Regions from separate parts of the Serratia sp. CoH_122_TC_1 genome, predicted to be linked through region 1. Evidence: predicted binding sites of a transcription regulator. Region 1 holds the regulator's gene; each other region holds the start of a gene.
What was found. Region 1 encodes Fur, which represses iron uptake genes when iron is present. Its sites were predicted from a motif close to ATAATAATGAGAACNACTATCAA; they were not measured.
Positions count from the first base shown of each region.

Region 1 (4,026 bases):
GCCCTATGTACAAGATAGCTACCGCGCCGATATCGCCCGTCAATTCCCACAGGCACGTGCACACGTGGTTGCAGGCACTGGGCACTGGGTTCATGCAGAAAAACCAGAAGCCGTGTTACGTGCCATTCACCGTTTTCTCGGCGAAGCCTGAGCCAATTGCCCCCTTGTCAGAGAAGGAATCCTCCCTAAAACGGCCATCTGGTGAAAAAACGCGCTAAAGATAACGGCTTAGCGCGTTTTCGGCTCAGTTAAACATTGTCGTCGCTCCATCTGCTGGGGTAATATGGCGCGCTATAATTTTGCCGCCGTGCTAAGCGTGTTCAATAGCGCCGGGCTGGGGGTGAATTTGGGTTAGGGTTTATTGGCCCGAAGTGTGTTAACCGAACCATCCAGAAGCGTTTACGCGCTTTTTGATGCAAACTCCCTTGCAGTACCGCTACCTATGGCAAAAGAACAAACGGATCGCACGACGCTGGATCTGTTCGCAGATGAACGCCGTCCGGGGCGCCCGAAAACCAACCCGCTATCCAGAGATGAACAGCTTAGAATCAATAAGCGTAATCAGCTTCGACGCGATAAAGTCCGTGGCTTACGGCGTGTGGAACTGAAGATCAACGCGGATGCGGTGGACGCCCTGAACAAATTGGCGGAACAGCGTAATATCAGTCGCAGCGAGCTTATTGAGCAAATGCTGTTGGCGCAACTGGCAGACGACCAGCCAGAACATTGATCATTGCAGCCGCACGTGCGGCGCGGCGTTAAGGATGACGCCCGATCAACATCGTTTTATTCCACCCGGTATCGCATAAACGTGATAAAACCCCGGGGTAAATTTCTGGCATGATACGCAATTACCGGTAAGGGTTTCCCTTGCTATGGCATCATTTTAATCGGTGTTATCGTGGTCAGCGCTAACATCGTGTAATGCAATTTATTGAATTTAAAGGTTATACGCGATATGGCTAATGTAGGCATTTTCTTTGGCAGCGACACTGGCAATACCGAAAACATTGCCAAGATGATCCAGAAAATTCTTAAGCAACAGTTTGGCGACGATGTTTGCGAAATTCACGACATCGCCAAAAGCAGCAAAGAAGACCTGGAAGGTTTCGATATTCTGTTGCTCGGTATCCCGACATGGTACTACGGCGAAGCCCAGTGTGACTGGGATGACTTCTTCCCAACGCTGGAAGAGATCGACTTCAACGGTAAGCTGGTTGCGCTGTTTGGCTGTGGCGACCAAGAAGACTATGCAGAATATTTCTGTGATGCGATGGGGACTATCCGCGACATCATTGAACCACGTGGCGCCGCCATTGTAGGCCACTGGCCAACCAAAGGTTACCACTTCGAAGCGTCGAAAGGCTTGGCGAGTGACAGCCACTTCATCGGTCTCGCCATTGACGAAGATCGCCAGCCAGAACTGACCAATGAACGTGTCGAAGGTTGGGTAAAACAAATCGTCGAAGAGTTGAGCCTGGCCGAGATCGTCGGGTAACGCCAAAGGTTGAACAAAAGCCCTGCAAAGTGCATAGTGTTGCCGGCAGGGCCGTCATCGGCAGTACGGATTACTGCAATAGAAGATACACATTTGTAACTTCTCACATCGTCAAGGTAGACTGAGATATCGGTTTATCCCATCCATCAAGACGTTGCGTGTGCAACATGCAATAGTGCAATTATATCTTTGTTAACAACCGGCGGTTTCTATTTAGGCCAACCGGTTCTATAATGAGACGCAATTAACACTTTGTGCCGACCGATGCCACAGGCGAGAACGCCTCAACTTGATTAGCATAGTAACAGGACTGAATCCGCATGACTGACAACAACACCGCATTGAAGAAGGCCGGCTTAAAAGTCACGCTTCCGCGACTCAAAATCCTGGAAGTACTGCAAAATCCGGAATGCCATCACGTCAGTGCGGAAGATCTGTACAAAAAACTGATAGATATGGGCGAAGAAATTGGCCTGGCTACGGTTTACCGCGTACTGAACCAATTTGATGATGCAGGCATTGTGACTCGTCACAACTTCGAAGGCGGCAAGTCCGTGTTCGAACTGACCCAGCAACATCATCACGACCACCTGATTTGCCTGGATTGTGGCAAAGTGATCGAATTCAGCGATGAATCTATCGAAGTGCGTCAGCGTGATATCGCCAAACAACACGGCATCAAGCTCACCAACCACAGCCTGTACCTGTACGGCCACTGTGAAACGGGTGACTGCCGTGAAGACGACACTCTGCACGACAAAAAATAATGTCCTTAACCGGCATTGAGAACCGCCTTAACGGCGGTTTTTTTATGCCTGAAGCAAATAGATAAAAAAATCCCCGGACAGGCCCGGGGAAAGATCATAGCTAAATGACAACAATTGCAGCGGCACTTCTCCACGGTACTTCTCACTTCCCACTTACACCCACTTCAACGTCAACTCCCCCGCCGACACGCGGATGAGTAAACTCGTTACAATGCATATTCAAGAAAGAGCAGCCGATCAAAAAACATGGCCTTGGCTTGGTCAAACACACCACGAATGCGGAACCCCTTGTTCAAATACATTTTGCAGGCATCACTACTTTGCCAGACGCACAGCGCGATGTTTTTCGCCTGGCGTTGATCCGCCTGTAGCTGAATCAAGGCAAACATTTGGTTAAAATACCCCAGCCCCCGAAATTGGCTCTCAATCGCCAAGCTACAGACAAAATAATCGTCAGCGACACAGTGGCTTTGCACAAAGCTGTCGTAAGCCTCATCAAGAGGTTTCATTTCATCGCGATAAAGGTAGTCCGTGTCTATGGCATACAGTTCACTGACGGCCGCCGCATTGAAAAAACCGACAAACTCACCGCGCCGATCGTAAGCCACGGTGATCAGATCCAGGTAAGGTTCGATATTTTGCGCCTGCTGCAAAGACACCAGATCCAGCCCAGCACGATTGCCAACGGAACAGTATTCCAGGTAGCTCGTGCTAAAAATCAGCTTTGCCATGCGGGTCTTATCCGCTTCACCCACCTGCCGTCCCGCCATGAAATGCAACGATCCCCGCGGTTCAGGCGGCACAGCCTCCCCCCCCCCCTGGGCAGAACGCCAGTAATGCCCAGCCGCTATCTGCCGCCGGTTGTCGGCAATCAGGTACTCCCCAAAAAGCTGGTTTACCCGATCAAGCCGCTGATCATGAGAAAGCACCGAATAGTAGTGGTAATGATCGATGTCGGACCGAATCTGCGCCGGATAGGCCATGCGAGGTACTTCATCAACGGTAAATATTTCCGCATAGCGTGCCAAATCCAGCGGCTGCTCAAGCTGCCAATCCAGATTTTCCAACCGGCTAACACATTGCTGGTAGCTCTGCTCTTCTTCTTGCGACAACGGTAGCCGCTCATTGGTGATCACATCTTCCAGCAGCCGCATACCGCGAATACCGCAGGTCACCGCCTGTGGGGTTGCGTCATACAAAACACCATGCATCTGGCAAAAACGATCGTGGCTGAGGAAAGTACGTTCAATATGGCGACTCCACAATTGGTAAAAAGGATCGAACAGCTTCCGTTCATAAATCGGATTTCTTTCCGGTACCTCACTGCTTTCCCCCGCATAAATTTGATCGAGCCCAGCTAACATCCTGCACAGCGCCATATCTCCCTTACGGCTGATGATCATTCCCGTTTCGTCGAGGAACAAATTCAACCAACTGACGTGGCTAACTTCACCTCCGGGCAGGAACTGAAGATAGTCCGGAACCTCAGGCTTGATCAGAAACAGTGTCGCCGCTCGGTGGGGAAGTGTGTCGATATCCATATACACGCCCCCCATCTCAATCAAAATCAAAAAGCGGAAGTAGTCGGACAGTGTGGCGTAATAGCGTTTATCATGGAGCTGATGGATAAACCCCAAACTATTACCGACTCTTCTTTGCGCCAGTTCACTCAACGAATGCACCTGCAGGCGATGGTTACCGGCATCGTACTCACCCAACTGGCCGCCATGCGTTTGGGGTGAGGCAATGAAACAGGCATCC
Region 1 is NZ_JBXWLA010000015.1:44,875-48,900, forward strand. It holds gene ybfF (esterase) at 1-151, shown strand, start outside; gene ybfE (LexA regulated protein) at 443-730, shown strand; gene fldA (flavodoxin FldA) at 959-1,498, shown strand; gene fur (ferric iron uptake transcriptional regulator) at 1,819-2,265, shown strand; gene AC2FC2_RS18760 (glycosyltransferase) at 2,472-4,026, opposite strand, start outside.

Region 2 (4,026 bases), on a different contig from region 1:
TTTGCTCCATGGTATTGCCGGTGTTTTCCACCAGGGTGGTACCGGTCTGTACCCGACTGACGGATTCGGTAATCAGTCCTTCGATCTCTTTCGCTGCCTGGGCGCTGCGCTGTGCCAGATTACGGACCTCGCTGGCCACTACCGAGAAGCCGCGGCCTTGCTCCCCGGCGCGCGCGGCTTCTACTGCCGCGTTAAGCGCCAGAATATTGGTCTGGAAAGCAATGCCGTTGATCAGGGTAGTAATTTCGGCGATTCGCTGCGAACTGCTGGAAATGTCGCGCATCGTGCTAACCACATTCTCGACCAGCTTGCCGCCCTGCTGGGCCGTTTGTGACGCATCGGTGGCCAACTGATTGGCGTGGTGGGCGTTTTCGGCGTTTTGTTTCACCGTAGCGGTCAGTTGCTCCATGCTGGCGGCCGTCTCTTCCACTGCGGCAGCCTGTTGTTCAGTACGTGAGGACAAATCGGTATTACCCGCGGCAATCTCTGCGGCGGCGGTGGACACCTGGCTGACCCCCATCTGGATTTTCTCAATCATATCGCGCAGGTTTTGGCTCATGGCCGCGACGGCGTTCAGTAACTGGCCCAGTTCATCACGACGGGTGCTGGTCTGTGCCTGTCGCAGATCGCCACTGGCGATGCGTTCCGCCAGCGCGAGAGTGCTTTGCAACGGCCGGGTGATCTGCAATGTGATACGCCAGGCAACCAGCAAGCCGACGATGATGGCAATCAGCGTGGTAATGCCCATTTGCATCTGTGCCGAATTGATGTCGTTATGGGTTTGCGTCAATTCATCCTGTAAGAAGGCGTTGACCAGTGTGCCGACTTCCTGCGCACTGTTGCCCAGGCGTTGGCTGATTAACTGTTCCTGTTGATAGGCCGGCAGGTAGGCTTCAATGCGGTTTTTATAGTCGTCGAGAGCGGTCAGCAAGGGTTGCAGCAGAGGACGTTGGGCGTCGCTGAGCCGTCGGCTCAGCGCATTTGCGGCGCTACGTGCGTCGTCAATTGCTGCGATCAGCGGTGCTTCGGATTCGGCGCTCAGGCTCAGTAACAGGCCGCGTGCCCCGTAGCGCACCAGCGTCAGCTTCTGGTTCAACTGAATAAAGGCCAGCTGCAGGTCACCATTAGTAAGTTGGCGCTCCACCTGGTTCAGGTTGTCCTGCACTTCCGACATGTTCCAGCTTTGGCGCACGGCATCTTTCGCCGCCACCGCCTTTTCGAAGGCGTTTTGCTGCTGCTGGTATTGGCTGATCAGCACGACCAAACGCTGAAGGTCTTTTTTGCTCTGAGGATCCCAATTCAGGTTCTGGCCCTGGTTGATCAGCTTCACCGCATTTTCGATGCTGGTGCGGTTATTGTTGAGGTATTCCGGTTTGTAGGTTTGCCCGAAGAGCGCACGGTTATATTTGGCCTGATTGATTTCGTCGTTCAGACGATTGCTAAAATCGATGCGATAGGCCCGTGATTCAATGATATGGAGATACTGTGCGCCAGTACCGGCGATGATTGCGGTCAGCAACAGCATGAGACCAAATCCGAGACCGAGCTTTTTACCGACGGTGAGATGAACGAACTTTCCTGCCAATGTTTGCAATGCCGCCATAATGATTTTCCTTTCCGGGCGAACGTCAATTGAACAAACCATCGGCAAAGAGCGGTCAAACTTTAGCGAATTTTGGTCAAAAAAATACCCGCATTAAGCGGGTATCTTTATTGCCGAGTGCGAATTACTTCTTCGCAGCGAAGCGTGCAGCGGCTTCATCCCAGTTAACCACGTTCCAGAATGCTTTGATGTAGTCTGGACGTTTGTTTTGATATTTCAGGTAGTAAGCGTGTTCCCACACGTCCAGGCCCACAATTGGGAAACCTGAAGCGCCGGCAACGGCTTCGCCCATCAGCGGGCTGTCTTGGTTAGCGGTAGAGACTACAGCCAGTTTGTCGCCTTTCAGCACCAGCCAAGCCCAACCTGAACCGAAGCGGGTCGCTGCGGCTTTCTCGAACTCTTCCTGGAATTTCTCAACGCTGCCGAAATCACGTTCGATAGCCGCTTTCAGATCGCCACCCAGGGTGGTGCCGATTTTCAGGCCTTTCCAGAACAGGCTGTGGTTAGCGTGACCGCCAGCGTTGTTACGCATGAAGGTGCGTTTGTCAGCAGGCACTTTATCCAGATCCTGGATCAGTTCTTCAACGCTGTATTGAGCCAGTTCTGGGTAAGCTTCCAGCACGGTGTTGGCGTTGTTAACGTAAGTCTGGTGGTGTTTGGTGTGATGGATTTCCATCGTCTGCTTGTCGAAATGCGGTTCCAGTGCGTCGTAGGCGTACGGCAGGGATGGCAGTGAGTAACTCATAATCATCATCTCCAAGGGTATATGGGCGGCGCATTATGTGAGCACCGCGTAAGCAGTCGGATCATTATAGTTATTTAAATGATATTGAAAATGATTATCAATGCCCTACTTATTGTGTGGCTTTAGCCTAATCAACAATGCGCTGCGGGTGGGTAAACACCGTGGCACGGCCGGGTTTACTGAAGCCGACCAACGTGAGGTTACTGCGTTCGGCGATCTCCACGGCCAGTGAGGTTGCCGCAGACACCACGAATAAAATCTCCACGCCACACATCGCAGCCTTCTGCACCATTTCATAGCTGGCACGGCTGGACGTTAATACCGCACCCTGCTGCCAACCCTGTTGTGCACGGACGCCGAGCAGTTTATCCAGGGCAACATGACGGCCAACGTCTTCACATCCACCGAGCAATTCCCCTTGCGGCGATAACCAGGCGGCGGCATGGGTACAACCGGTCAGTTGCCCCACTTCCTGCACTTCTCGCAGTTGTTTCAATGCGGAATCAAGATGGGTGAGGGAAAAGCGCTGGGTGAAAGGTAGCGCAGGCAGCGGACGGAAAATATCCGCCAACTGTTCAATACCACATACGCCGCAGCCGGTGCGGCCTGCCATGGCGCGACGGCGTGCCTTCAAACCGGTAAAACGACGGCTGGAGAGCTCTATTTGTACCTCCAGCCCGTTACAGGTTTGGTTAATCTCTATACTGTAGATATCGCGTGGTGATTCGATGATGCCTTCCGACAGGGAAAAACCCAGGGCGAATGCCTCCAGATCTTTGGGCGTGCACATCATGACCACGTGAGAGATGCCGTTATAGACCAGCGCAACCGGGACTTCTTCCGCCAGCCAGTCCGGCTGTGCGGTGGCGAGTTGCCCGCGTTGATGAACCTGAGCCTGGGTCACCCCTGTGAGCTGTGTCTCATTTATAAGTTGGTCTGAGTTTATATTGTTCACTTAACTGGCACCTGTTTGTAACAACCACATACACGCTGTGGTAATATTGCCACCGTAAAAACAACAGTAATTTTAGCGCTTCCCGCTTCCAGGGGGAAAGCGCCATTTGAAACAATGTGACAATCGCGAGTGAAAGGAGACCCCCATGCAGGTCAGCAGAAGGCAGTTCTTTAAGATCTGCGCTGGCGGTATGGCAGGAACGACGGTGGCTGCGCTGGGTTTTTCCCCAGAAGTCGCGTTAGCGGAAACCCGGCAGTACAAACTGCTGCGCGCCCGTGAAACCCGTAATACCTGTACGTATTGTTCCGTCGGCTGTGGGCTGTTGATGTACAGCCTTGGTGATGGCGCCAAAAACGCCAAAGAAAGCATTTTCCACATTGAAGGGGACCCGGATCACCCGGTCAACCGCGGCGCGCTTTGCCCGAAAGGCGCGGGTCTGGTCGACTTTATCCACAGTGCAAGCCGTCTTCAGTATCCAGAATACCGTGCGCCAGGCTCTGACAAATGGCAACGCCTCACTTGGGACGACGCCTTCACGCGCATCGCCAAGCTGATGAAAGAAGACCGTGACGCCAATTTCGTGAAAACGAACGACCAGGGCGTGACCGTCAACCGCTGGCTCAGCACCGGCATGTTGTGTGCCTCCGCGTCCAGTAACGAAACCGGGTATTTGACCCAAAAATTTAGTCGCGCTCTCGGCATGCTTGCCGTAGACAACCAAGC
Region 2 is NZ_JBXWLA010000006.1:95,044-99,069, forward strand. It holds gene AC2FC2_RS09440 (methyl-accepting chemotaxis protein) at 1-1,603, opposite strand, end outside; gene sodA (superoxide dismutase [Mn]) at 1,728-2,348, opposite strand; gene fdhD (formate dehydrogenase accessory sulfurtransferase FdhD) at 2,476-3,294, opposite strand; gene fdnG (formate dehydrogenase-N subunit alpha) at 3,449-4,026, shown strand, end outside.
Region 2: the regulator Fur is predicted to act here: its motif matches at 2,427-2,449, upstream of sodA (superoxide dismutase [Mn]).

Region 3 (4,026 bases), on a different contig from region 1:
GTGTACGACGCGGTTCTGCCAGCCACAGGCTCAGCAGTGCCAGTAATGAAATGCCCAGGTGCCAACGCCAGACTTCGCCGAAGGTCGTACCCAGCACCGCCCACCAAACCTCCAGGTGCCAGGTATCGGCCCAACCGTCCCCCATCTGCCCGGCTTGAATAGCCAATAATGCCACGGCGGAAAGCCCGGCAAGCCAGGTGCAAGAGACCAACAAGGGACGCACATCACGGGTGAGATACGGGGAAAGGCGCTGCGGCGACAATAAGGCGGTGAATAGGCTGGTGCCAAACATCAGCATCACCGCCGCAAAGTGCACAAAGCGACACAGGACAAACAGGGTCGCCAGACTCATGGATCAGTTTACGGTGAAGCTGTACTGGCCTTTGGTTTTATGACCGTCGACCGAGACTACGTGCCAATTAACGTTGTATTTACCGGCAGCCAGCTCACCTTCGATAGGCAGGTTAACCTGGGTATTGTTGTTCGCGTCGAGCTGCAATTTACCGGTTTTCACTTCAGCGTTGTTCGGCCCGGTGATTTTAATGCCGCTAAAACTAGGCTCAATACCTTCAGAGAAGTTCAGCGTCAGCACTTTCGGTGCCGGACTCACGCTGGCATCGGCTGCCGGTGTTTCAACTTTCAAATGAGCATGTGCTAAAGCCTGCTGTGAAGACAAACCAACAAACAGCACAAAAATGGTGGAAAGCAGGCGATAAGAAGAACGAATTTTACCGATCACAGTGATATCCCTTAAAGCAATAATCGAGGGTAATAAGGGTTAAGGCTAACCGCATGGGCGATGTATCAGCAGCCCCAACCCACCGCAGATGATTGCGCCACGGGTAAACAGAAGAAGTATAGGATTATGATAACCCACTGTTTTAACTCTCTACCATCCCTGTAGCGTATCACGTCAAATGATAACGAGTGCCATTCAGCAAGTCGAGCAGAACACTGGCATTTTGCGATCCAGTAGCACATATCGCTGTAAAGCCACGACAACTACAGGGCATAAAAAAACCGCGCACCGGGCAGGCCGGGACGCGGTTTTTAACAACAATATTTAGACCTGGCCGTTACCGTTCTCGCCAGCTGCACCCATTTTCTTCAAATCTTTATCGATGAAGAACAGTGCGTTGCCGCTATTGCCCACCAGCGCCAGTTTATCCAGCACGGATTTGAACAGCTTCTCTTCTTCGTGCTGTTCAGCAACATACCACTGCAGGAAGTTAAAGGTAGAGTAATCATGCGCAGACATTGCCGCGTGCGCCAGCTCGTTGATCTGGCGGGTAATCAGTTGCTCATGCTCGTAAGTTTGTTGGAATACATCAGCCAGGGATGCAAATTCAACAGGCGGCGCAGCAATGGTACCCAGCAGTGGCAAAGCGCCTGTGTCGCTCAGGTATTCGAACAGACGTTGCATGTGCTGCATCTCTTCCTGAGAGTGTTCTTTAAGGAATGCAGCGGCGCCTTCAAAGCCTTTATCGCTGCACCATGCGCTCATTTGCAGGTACAAGTTCGCGGAGTAGAACTCCAGGTTCAGTTGCTCATTCAGCTTCTTGGTCATTTCAGGCGTCAGCATAATCATTCCTTTATTTTGCAGGTATCAATTTAATTTTTCCGCATTATGCCTTGGTAAAAACAAAATAAAAACACTTGATTTACATCATCAAGGATTTAATTTTAAATTGATTAAAAATCAACGTGTTAATTTATTTTCTGTTATATGTTTAAATTATTATGATAACTATTTACATCCGTACATTTAATCAAAAAACGAATCATTCTTATTTGAAAAAATAAATAGATTGCATTGCCATTGGTGCAATAAATAACCTTCCGTATCCTACGTTATTATCTGCGGATATCCCCCTCTGCGCTTCGGGCTTGCCAAGTGCCTCTCGGTGCATTACCTTCTGCGCTGATCCAATGCGGTAACAAGTAAGGAGAATACGGTGGGTTACAATCTGGCAGAGCTTTCCAAAGAAGAGATGGACAAGGTGAACGTTGATCTCGCGGCGTCTGGCGTGGCGTTCAAAGAACGCTATAACATGCCGGTAATCCCGGAAATGGTCGAACGCGAGCAGCCAGCGCATCTGCGTGACTATTTCCGCGAACGCGTGGCGCACTACCGTGTTGAATCACACAAGTATTCACGTCTGCCGTACGAACCGAAATCCAAATAATAAAGCCCGCCTTTATGGCGGGCTTTTGGTCATTTGCCGGCAAACTTATCGGTCGCCAACATCAGCTGATGCAGGATGCCCGGCTCATCAAAGGAGTGCCCCGCACCCTCGACGATATGCAACTCGGCTTCTGGCCACGCTTTCGCCAGATCCCAGGCGTTTTGCACCTGACAGGCCATATCGTAGCGGCCGTGAATAATCACTGCTGGAATATGGCGGATCAACGGGACGTTACGCAGCAGCTGATCGTCGCTGTCCAGGAAACCCAGATGAGTGAAATAGTGGTTTTCAATGCGGGCAAAGGCCAGCGCAAAGTCATCCTCACCAAAGGAAGCCGACTCACTGCTTGGCAACAAGGTGACGGTCTCCCCTTCCCACACGCTCCACAGCTTGGCCGCCTCGAGTTGGATCTGAGGGTCCGTTGACGTCAGGCGCTGGCGATAAGACGCAATCACGTCCTTGCGCTCTTCCGCTGAAAGAATCGACAGCACGCGTTCCCATTTTTCCGGGAAGAAGCGCGAAGCGCCGTCCTGATAATACCAATGCAGCTCTTGCTTACGCAGGGTGAAGATACCGCGCAGCACCATTTCGCTGACACGCTGTGGATGGCTTTGCGCGTAGGCCAAGGCCAGCGTAGAACCCCATGAACCACCAAAGACCAACCAGTGATCCACACCGGCCATTTCGCGCAGCCGTTCAATGTCCTGCACCAGATGCCAGGTGGTGTTGTTATCCAGACTGGCATGCGGCTTGGAACGGCCACAGCCGCGCTGATCGAACAGTAACACCTTGTAGCGCTGGGGATCGAACAGCTGGCGGTGATAAGGCGAAATGCCGCCGCCCGGGCCACCATGGATAAAGACCGCTGGCTTGCCGTTCGGGTTTCCGCTCAGCTCCCAGTAGATCCGGTGGCCATCTCCAGTGTCCAGCCAACCGCTGTCATATGCTGCTAACGGCGGGTACAAACCTCGTAATTGTTCCATGGCGCTTCCGTCTCTCAGTGGGTCATCCCCTCATAAAAGCTGAAGCCGCCCATTTGGTCAACGGTAAAACCCGAAAACTCCTACCCTACCCAACAAGTTATGGTTCGTTTGCTTAAAATGAATACGACCTGCTGGCAAAATAACGGCAGGTCGTAGAGAACCAGACGTAAACTTAACCTCTTTTACGCAAATGCGGTTCGCGCATTTCCTGCGCGGTTTTTGCTTCAATGCTTAGTTCCGCTGTTGGCCGCAACAACAAACGTGCCAAACCAATAGGCTCTCCGCTTTCACGGCAATAGCCGTATTCGCCGTTATACAAACGCGTTAGCGCTGCGCTAATTTTCGGCAGCAGACGGCTTTCACGATCCAACTGGCGGAATAACAGCCGCAAATCCTCTTCGCGGGCAGCTTTGTCTGCTTCGTCACCGGATACTTCACCGCTGTCGATATCCCGCTTCAGCGCATCAATGTGCTGCAACAGTTTTTGTTGCTCGTCCAGCAAGCGCTGGCGGAAAAATGCCCGCTGCGCCGGATTCATGTAATCAGACTCCGGCATAGCCAAAAGCTGCTGCGGGTTTAACAAGGTCACAACGTTCATTGCGCTCTCCGGTCATTACTTAATTGTTATATTATAACATATCATAATTTTAAAGCAGCCCTTCATCAGAAACAAAATTACGCAGATAAACAACCAATTAGTTAAATCAGCTGCTTTCATGCTTGCATCCATTAGGCATAAGGAGGTTAATGGTTGAGCAACCCACCCAACCATAGGTAACTGAGAGGCCATCATGAGTAAGGGAATGGATAGCAAAAAAAATGCGAAGAAGAAGCCGTTGAAAACCCCCGCAGAGAAA
Region 3 is NZ_JBXWLA010000002.1:173,593-177,618, forward strand. It holds gene copD (copper homeostasis membrane protein CopD) at 1-352, opposite strand, end outside; gene yobA (CopC domain-containing protein YobA) at 356-739, opposite strand; gene ftnA (non-heme ferritin) at 1,064-1,582, opposite strand; gene AC2FC2_RS03385 (DNA polymerase III subunit theta) at 1,956-2,186, shown strand; gene pip (prolyl aminopeptidase) at 2,216-3,169, opposite strand; gene dksA (RNA polymerase-binding protein DksA) at 3,342-3,767, opposite strand.
Region 3: the regulator Fur is predicted to act here: its motif matches at 1,735-1,757, upstream of ftnA (non-heme ferritin).

Region 4 (4,026 bases), on a different contig from region 1:
AACGGGGGCAGAAGCTGTCGCAGATGGCATTGGCCTGGGTATTGCGTGGCGATCGCGTTACCTCAGTGCTGATTGGTGCCAGTAAAACCAGCCAGATTGAAGACGCCGTTGGCATGCTGAACAACCGCACCTTCAGCGAAGATGAAATCGCCCAAATTGAACAGATTCTAATGTAATCGCTTACAGTTATCGCCGGAATACCTCCCGGCGATAACCCCACGACGACAGACAAATCTTAAATCGTTCGCCCCACCCCGCTTTTCAGAATCCCTCTAAGATTCAACCCTATCCGCAACGGTTAATATGCCAATATTGCAGGTAAAACTATAAGGCTGTTTTATAAACTGATGAACGCGCTTCATTATCGATAAAACCGGCCAAACCGCTGCGGCGGATAGGAGTATTCATGTTTAAACCTCTGTTATTGGCCGCCCTCTTGGTGGTATCGACGGTGCCCGCCATACAGCAGGCAAAGGCTGAAGGCATCAGTATCGATTTGATGCCAGGCGTTTCACTACGTATAGGCGAACAAGACAACCGCGGCCGCTATTGGGACGGTTACGACTGGCGCGACCGTGACTGGTGGCAAGGCCACCAAGGCCGCTATCTGGGCGACCGTAGCCGGCGGGGATATTACTGGGACGGTTATCGCTGGCGCGACAACGACTACTGGCGCAAAAATTATTACTATCATGATGGTCGCTATCGTAAATACGATAAGCACTACTATAAGCATCATGATAAGCACCATTGGAAAGATCGGCGTCATGATGACCGTGATTATCGCCGCCATGGCAATGACGATCGCGACGATTAACGGCAAAAACCGGCATGATCCCCTAATGCCGGTAAGTTAATGTTTATCCAAAATGTGGGCAACGTTTCGGTCGAGCAAGGCCCCTAAGAACTTCAGGGTACCTTGCTCGTTTATCGACCGGAAATAACGTGACACTCGCTAAAAACACCTTATCGGGTGCCCGCTCAAAGAACACTGCTCACCAACAGATAACCATTTAGCCCAATCACCACCAGCACAATCAACTTACCTGTCGCCTGTATAGTGCGGCTGTTCACCATATCCCCCATCAGCTCACGATTACCGGTGAACGACAGCAGCGGCACCAGAGCCAATGCAATACCGAAACTCAGTAAAACCTGGCTCAACACTAGAATGCGCGTCGCATCCATCCCCAACATAATGACGATAAACGACGGCAACATGGTAACGACCCGACGTACCCACAGCGGTATGTAAAAGCGAACAAAACCTTGCATCACCACTTGCCCCGCCAGTGTTCCCACTACGGTGGAAGACAACCCAGCAGCTACCAGGCTCAGCCCGAAAATGGTTGCCGCCGCCTGGCCCAACAAGGGTTGTAGCGTCAAATAGGCCTGATCGAGGTCGGTAATCCCGCTGTGGCCATTAAAGTGGAAAGCCGCAGCGGCGGTAGCCATCATCGCCAGATTTACAAACCCAGCAATGGTCATGGCAATAGCAACGTCAACCTTGGTGGCCGCGTAACGATCGGCCTTTGAGTTTTCCCCTGCGGTCTGGGTTAACGATGAATGCAGATAAATAACATGCGGCATGATGGTCGCCCCCAGCACACCTGCCGCCAGAAATACCGCATCGCCGTTCGGCAAATCCGGTATCGCCATGCCTTTTAATAATGGCCCCAACTGCGGCTGCGAAAACACCAGTTCCACCATGTACGCCAACGCGACAAACAATAGAAGGCTGCCGATCACCCATTCCAAGGGTTTCTCACCGCGTTTTTGCAACATCAGGATCAGGAAGGTGGCAATACCTGTCAGGATCGCGCCCTCCAGCAGCGTAACGCCCAACAACAGTTTGAAGCCGATCGCCGCACCGATAAACTCGGCCAGATCGGTTGCCATTGCAATGATTTCTGCCTGCACCCAATAGGCCCAGACGGCCGGACGAGGGAAACGATCGCGAATATGCTCCGCAAGGTTTTTACCGGTAGCAATACCCAGTTTGGCGGACAACAGCTGGATCAGCATCGCCATGACATTGGCCCACACCACCACCCAGAGCAAGGTATAACCAAAAGAGGCACCGGACTGGATATTGGTGGCAAAGTTGCCAGGATCGATATAGCCGATAGCCGCGATAAAGGCGGGCCCCATCAGAGAAAGTTTGATCTTCCTGGATGAGCCCTGGGGACTTTCAGCCACACGACTGTTCAGCATTTTCTGAACCCTTACTTCTAATAAGCCTGTGGTTATCTTATGTAAATGATAATAATTATCAAGTGCATTTAGAGCGGTAATACTTATCTCTGTAATAGAGGAAAACGACGGGTTTAACGAAGGGTTTCGGCCAGAGGTGAACATTTTCCGCACTCTTCCGGGCCGAATTCAGAGCATAAAAGGACTTATAATCAAATTTATGCATGAATAGGAATTTCATATGCATTCATTAACCTATTGATTTTTTATGCTTTACCGTACTATTTTAAGACGTTTCCCACTATGATTTTCCATATTTGCAATAGAGCTCTCGTTTTTAAACGTGGCGTTACATAAAATGACATCCGAAATTCAGCCTGCCTCAAGTTTGGAGCAAACATGTCCCATATTGCGCACTTTGCGTTGGCGTTAGTGGTGGTCGCGATCCTGGCACTCTTGGTGTGCCGCGATCGTAAAAGCATCCGCATTCGCTACGTTATTCAACTGTTGGTTATTGAAGTACTGCTGGCCTATTTTTTCCTGCATTCGGAAGCGGGTTTAGGCTTTGTAAAAGGATTCGCAGCGCTGTTTGACAAGCTGCTCGGGTTTGCTGGGCAAGGGACTGAGTTTGTATTCGGTGGCATGGGTGATAAAGGTCTGGCCTTCTTCTTCCTGAAGGTTCTGTGTCCAATCGTCTTCATCTCCGCACTGATCGGTATTCTGCAATACATTAAAGTACTGCCGTTTATCATCCGGATTATTGGTACCGTGCTGTCAAAAGTAAACGGTATGGGCAAGCTGGAATCGTTCAACGCCGTTAGCTCATTGATCCTGGGCCAGTCTGAGAACTTCATTGCCTATAAAGATATTCTGGGCAAGATGTCAGAAAAACGCATGTACACCATGGCGGCAACCGCGATGTCTACGGTTTCCATGTCCATCGTTGGTGCTTACATGACCATGCTGGATGCCAAGTTCGTGGTCGCGGCACTGGTTCTGAACATGTTCAGCACCTTTATTGTGCTGTCATTGGTCAACCCGTACGACACCAGTAAAGAAGAAGAACTGCATCTGGGCAATTTGCACGAGGGCCAGAGCTTCTTCGAAATGCTGGGTGAATACATCCTGGCTGGTTTCAAGGTAGCTATTATCGTTGCCGCAATGCTGATCGGCTTTATCGCCCTGATCGCCGCGCTCAACGGCCTGTTCAGCGCCATCTTTGGCCTGAGCTTCCAGGAAATTCTGGGCTACTTCTTCTATCCATTCGCTTGGATTATGGGTATTCCTAAGCACGAAGCGTTGCAGGTTGGCAGCATCATGGCGACCAAACTGGTTTCCAACGAATTCGTCGCGATGATGGAACTGCAGAAAGTCTCTGCTGAACTGTCACCACGCAGCATGGGTATTCTGTCCGTGTTCCTGGTGTCCTTCGCCAACTTCTCTTCCATCGGTATCGTTGCCGGTGCGATTAAAGGGCTGAATGAGCATCAGGGCAACGTGGTGTCTCGCTTCGGTCTGAAGCTGGTTTATGGTTCTACACTGGTCAGCATCCTGTCTGCATCCATCGCAGGCCTGGTTCTGGGCTAAGCCAAAACCCTATGACACAAAGGTCGCTTCGGCGGCCTTTTTTATTGTCTGGGATTCAACATCAGGCAGGAAAGACAGAAAGCAAAAAGCCGACCCTAAGGTCGGCTTTTCAAATGGTGGTGGAGCTAGACGGGATCGAACCGTCGACCTCTTGCATGCCATGCAAGCGCTCTCCCAGCTGAGCTATAGCCCCACAAAAGTGGTACGCTTTAACCGGCGTTACGGTATTCCCCAACCTTTCTGAGA
Region 4 is NZ_JBXWLA010000011.1:3,146-7,171, reverse strand. It holds gene mgrA (L-glyceraldehyde 3-phosphate reductase) at 1-176, shown strand, start outside; gene AC2FC2_RS15090 (DUF2502 domain-containing protein) at 407-817, shown strand; gene AC2FC2_RS15085 (Nramp family divalent metal transporter) at 982-2,214, opposite strand; gene AC2FC2_RS15080 (NupC/NupG family nucleoside CNT transporter) at 2,593-3,780, shown strand; tRNA gene AC2FC2_RS15075 (tRNA-Ala) at 3,898-3,973, opposite strand.
Region 4: the regulator Fur is predicted to act here: its motif matches at 2,254-2,276, upstream of AC2FC2_RS15085 (Nramp family divalent metal transporter).